One region of the Ramlibacter sp. JJN2-2R genome, then DNA from elsewhere that is predicted to be linked to it. Evidence: predicted binding sites of a transcription regulator. Region 1 holds the regulator's gene; the other holds the start of a gene.
The links. The regulator NrdR, encoded in region 1, represses ribonucleotide reductase genes. The targets are predictions, from matches to a motif close to CACNANATNTNGTG.
Positions count from the first base shown of each region.

Region 1 (2,384 bases):
ACCCAGCTCACCAACAAGTACGCCGAGGGCTACCCCGGCAAGCGCTATTACGGCGGCTGCGAGAACGTCGACGTGGCCGAGTCGCTGGCCATCGCCCGCGTCAAGCAGCTGTTCGGCGCCGATGCCGCCAACGTGCAGCCGCACTCCGGCGCGCAGGCCAACGAGGCCGTGTTCCTGGCCTTCCTCAAGCCCGGCGACACCATCATGGGCATGAGCCTGGCCGAAGGCGGCCACCTCACGCACGGCATGGCCCTGAACATGTCGGGCAAGTGGTTCAACGTCGTCTCCTACGGCCTGGATGCCAAGGAGGAGATCGACTACGAGGCGATGGAGCGCAAGGCGCGCGAGACGCGGCCCAAGCTGATCATCGCCGGCGCCTCCGCCTATTCGCTGCGCATCGACTTCGAGCGCTTCGCGCGCGTGGCCAGGGAAATCGGCGCGATCTTCATGGTGGACATGGCGCACTACGCCGGCCTGATCGCCGCGGGCGTCTATCCCAACCCGGTGCCGCACGCCGACGTCGTCACCTCCACCACCCACAAGAGCCTGCGCGGGCCGCGCGGCGGCATCATCCTGATGAAGGCCGAGCACGAGAAGGCCATCAACAGCGCCATCTTCCCCGGCCTGCAGGGCGGCCCGCTGATGCACGTGATCGCCGCCAAGGCCGTGGCGTTCAAGGAGGCGCTGGCGCCGGAGTTCAAGGCCTACCAGCAGCAGGTGGCCCGCAACGCCCAGGCCGTGGCGCAGACGCTCACCGAGCGGGGCCTTCGCATCGTCAGCGGCCGCACCGAGAGCCACGTCATGCTGGTGGACCTGCGCGCCAAAGGCATCACCGGCAAGGAAGCCGAGGCGGTGCTGGGCGAGGCACACATGACGATCAACAAGAACGCCATCCCCAACGACCCCGAGAAGCCGATGGTCACCAGCGGCGTGCGCATCGGCACGCCGGCCATGACCACGCGCGGCTTCAAGGAGGAGGAGGCGCGCATGACCGCCAACCTGATCGCCGACGTGCTGGACAACCCGCGCGACCCGGCCAACATCGCCGCGGTGCGCGAGCGCGTCAACGCCCTCACCCGCCGCTTCCCCGTCTACGGATAAGGAGCCGCGAGGATGAAGTGCCCGTTCTGCGGCAACGCCGACACCCAGGTGGTGGAAACGCGCGTGTCCGAGGACGGCGACTGCATCCGGCGCCGCCGCCAGTGCGCCGACTGCGAGAAGCGGTTCACCACCTACGAGCGGCCCGACGTCACCTTCCCGGCGGTCGTCAAGAAGGACGGCCGCCGCATCGAGTACGAGCGCGCCAAGCTGCTCGGCTCGATGAACCTGGCGCTGCGCAAGCGCCCCGTCAGCACCGAGCAGATCGACGCCGCCGTCGAGCGCATCGAGGAGAAGCTGCTCAACCTGGGCGTGCGCGAGATCCCCAGCAACCGCATCGGCGAGCTGGTGATGCGCGAGCTCAAGAAGCTGGACAAGGTGGCGTACGTGCGCTTTGCCAGCGTCTACCGCAGCTTCGAGGACATCGACGAGTTCAAGACGCTGGTGGACGAGGTGCGCCGCTAGGCGCAGCCGTCCAGCAGCGCCTTCTGCACGCGCGGCCGGCCGTTCGCGTTCAGCACGATCTGCCGCGCCGCCGCCGGTCCCGCGGACGCCAGGCACACGGTGAGCGTGCCGGCCTGGAAGCCCCCACCCACCTGCCGTGTCGAGCCGTTCGGCGCGTACGAGACGTAGCGCGCCAGGCTGGCGTTGCCGGACAGGCGCACCTCGGCGGCCAGCGCCTCCTGCCGCTGGAGCACGGTCTCGTGGGCGCCATGCTCGCCGTTGCCGTCACCGTCGACGAACACGATCCAGCCCTGCTGCCACGTGCCCGCATCGGTGCAGGCCTGCCCGTCGCCCGACTTGCACAGCGTCACGCGGGTCCTGCGCTTGATGGCCTCGCTGCGCGCGAGGAACAGGTCGGCCAGCAGTTCGTTGGAGGCCGATGTGATGCGCATCGAGCCGGTCAGCGCGCGCAACGGCGGCACGCCGATGCCGAGCAGGATGGCCGCGATGGCGAGCACCGCCACCAGTTCGACCAGCGAGAAGCCGCGCAGGCGCCGGCGCCCCGCTTTCGCAGGTGATCGCGCTGGCCGGCCTGTCGCATCCATGCGGACAGCCTAGGCACGCGCGCCGGGCGGCCAACGCCAAGGCGGAGGAGAAGCGCCGCCGCCACGCCGTCACTCCGGAGGATGCGCCCGACAGTAGAAGGGGCGGCGCCCTCGCGGGTGCCGCCCCTTCGTGCCGTCCGGCGCTGCCGCGCTACTTCTTGTACCAGTAGGTGCGGCGCAGGTTCTTCTTGACGTCGCCACCCACGTTGCAGTTCTCCAGCGCGGAGTTGCAGGTCG
Region 1 is NZ_CM173226.1:1,893,491-1,895,874, reverse strand. Features, by position in the region: gene glyA (serine hydroxymethyltransferase) at 1-1,101, shown strand, start outside; gene nrdR (transcriptional regulator NrdR) at 1,114-1,563, shown strand; gene AC3ANR_RS09355 (GspH/FimT family pseudopilin) at 1,560-2,147, opposite strand; gene AC3ANR_RS09350 (pilus assembly protein) at 2,299-2,384, opposite strand, start outside.

Region 2 (2,384 bases), 1.3 Mb from region 1:
CGACCAGCAGGAGCGCGAGATCCTCGTGCGCGCCCTGCAGGAAACCGGCTTCAACCGCACGGCGGCCGCGCAGCGGCTCGGACTGAGCCTGCGGCAGATCCGCTACCGCATCGCGCGCCTGGCCATCACGGTGCCCGGCGGCGAGGACCCGAATGACAACGCCGGCGCCTGACGACGCGCTCTGGGCGGGCGGCTGGTACCGCTTCGCGCGCCGGCTCGACTCGCCCAACTTCGGCCCGAGGCCGGTGCAGTCGGTGGTCGACCTGATCGTGCTGCATTCGATCAGCCTGCCGCCCGGCCGGTACGGCGGCGACGAGGTGCAGGCGCTGTTCACCAACACGCTGGACTGGAGCGCCCACCCGTACTTCCGCAGCATCGAGGGGATGCAGGTCTCGTCGCACTTCTACATCCGCCGCGGCGGCGAGCTGTGGCAGTTCGTCAGCTGCGACGACCGTGCCTGGCATGCCGGCGCGTCCTGCTGGCGCGGCCGCGACAACTGCAACGACGACTCCATCGGCATCGAGCTGGAGGGGCTCGAGGGCGAGTCCTTCGAGCCCGCGCAGTACGAAGCGCTGGCAGGCCTGTGCGCGGCGATCGCGCAGCGCTATCCGGTGCTGCACGTGGCCGGCCACGAGCACATCGCCCCGGGCCGCAAGAAGGACCCGGGACCCGGCTTCGACTGGCTCCGCCTGCAGCGCAGCCTGGGCTGGGACACCTCGGTTTTTCCCTAGGTTTGCGCACCGCTGTTGCCGCGGCGCGACCACTACATCTAGTGGCTTGTGCTTGCGCGCAGCGCTAGATATAGTGGCTCGCAGAGGAAGGAAGGACATCGCCATGGCAGCACGCGCGACCCGCCGCATCCAGCGGCCCAGCGGAACCGACCGACCGGCCCGCGCCCTCCTCCAGCTCAACCGCATCCCGGCCTGAATCGACGCCGCTTCCGCGCGCCCGTGCGGCAGCCCCGTTCCATTCCACCCACCGGCTGTCCACACCTTGTGCACCGACAACCCACCGGTTGACCACTACCTATAGCGCTTGCATCGCGATCGGACCCTACATATAGTGCCCCAACGCGACTGAAGCGATTACACTCCCGCCTCCCCGAGAGACAACCACCCGCAAGAAGGACCTCCATGCAAACTGCCCAAGGCATCGCCAGCACGCCGAACCAACCGCTGACCGCGACGGCGCTGGAAGCAGGACACGTGCAGGGCACGTCGCCGCTGAACCACTACCAGATCATCCGCCGCAACGGCGCGGTGGTCCCGTTCGAGCCGAACAAGATCGCCATCGCCATGATGAAGGCATTCCTGGCCGTGCACGGCACGCAGGGCGCCGCGTCGGCCAGCGTGCGCGAGACCGTCGACACGCTGACGCAGCAGGTCGTGCGCGCCCTGGTGCGCTCGCGCCCGGGCGGCGGCACGTTCCACATCGAGGACGTGCAGGACCAGGTCGAACTGGGCCTGATGCGCGGCGGCCACCACGACATCGCCCGTGCCTACGTGCTGTACCGCGACCGCCGCGCGCAGGAGCGCGCCAAGCAGGGCACGCCGGCCGTGGCCGAAGCGCCCGTCATCCACGTCACCGACGGCGGCCAGCGCATCCCGCTGGACCTGGGCCAGCTGCAGGCGCTGATCGAGGACGCCTGCGCCGGCCTGTCGGCCGACGTGAAGGCCGACCCCATCGTCGCCGAGACGATGCGCAACCTGTACGACGGCGTGCCGATCGACGAGGTCTACAAGGCCTCTATCCTGGCCGCCCGCACGCTGATCGAGAAGGACCCCGACTACACCTACGCCACCGCCCGGCTGCTGCTGCACACCATCTTCAAGGAGGTGCTGGGCCGCGACGTCACCCCGGGCGAGGCCGCGCAGGCCTACGCCGACTACTTCCCCGGCTTCATCAAGAAGGGCGTGGACGCCGAGCTGCTCAACCCCGAGCTGCTGCAGTACGACCTGCGCAAGCTGGGCGCCGCGCTCAAGCCCGAGCGCGACCTGAAGTTCGACTACCTGGGCCTGCAGACGCTGTACGACCGCTACTTCCTGCACGTGCGCAAGACCCGCATCGAGCTGCCGCAGGCGTTCTTCATGCGCGTGGCCATGGGCCTGGCCCTGAACGAGATCGACCGCGAGACCCGCGCGATCGAGTTCTACGAAGTGCTGTCCAGCTTCGACTTCATGTCGTCCACCCCGACCCTGTTCAACAGCGGCACGCTGCGCTCGCAGCTGTCGTCCTGCTACCTCACCACGGTGCCGGACGACCTGGACGGCATCTACGAGTCGATCAAGGAGAACGCGCTGCTGTCCAAGTTCGCCGGCGGCCTGGGCAACGACTGGACCCGCGTGCGGGCGCTGGGCTCGCACATCAAGGGCACCAACGGCGAA
Region 2 is NZ_CM173226.1:628,988-631,371, reverse strand. Features, by position in the region: gene AC3ANR_RS03120 (sigma-54-dependent transcriptional regulator) at 1-172, shown strand, start outside; gene ampD (1,6-anhydro-N-acetylmuramyl-L-alanine amidase AmpD) at 153-731, shown strand; gene AC3ANR_RS03110 (ribonucleoside-diphosphate reductase subunit alpha) at 1,134-2,384, shown strand, end outside.
Region 2: the regulator NrdR is predicted to act here: its motif matches at 1,052-1,065, upstream of AC3ANR_RS03110 (ribonucleoside-diphosphate reductase subunit alpha).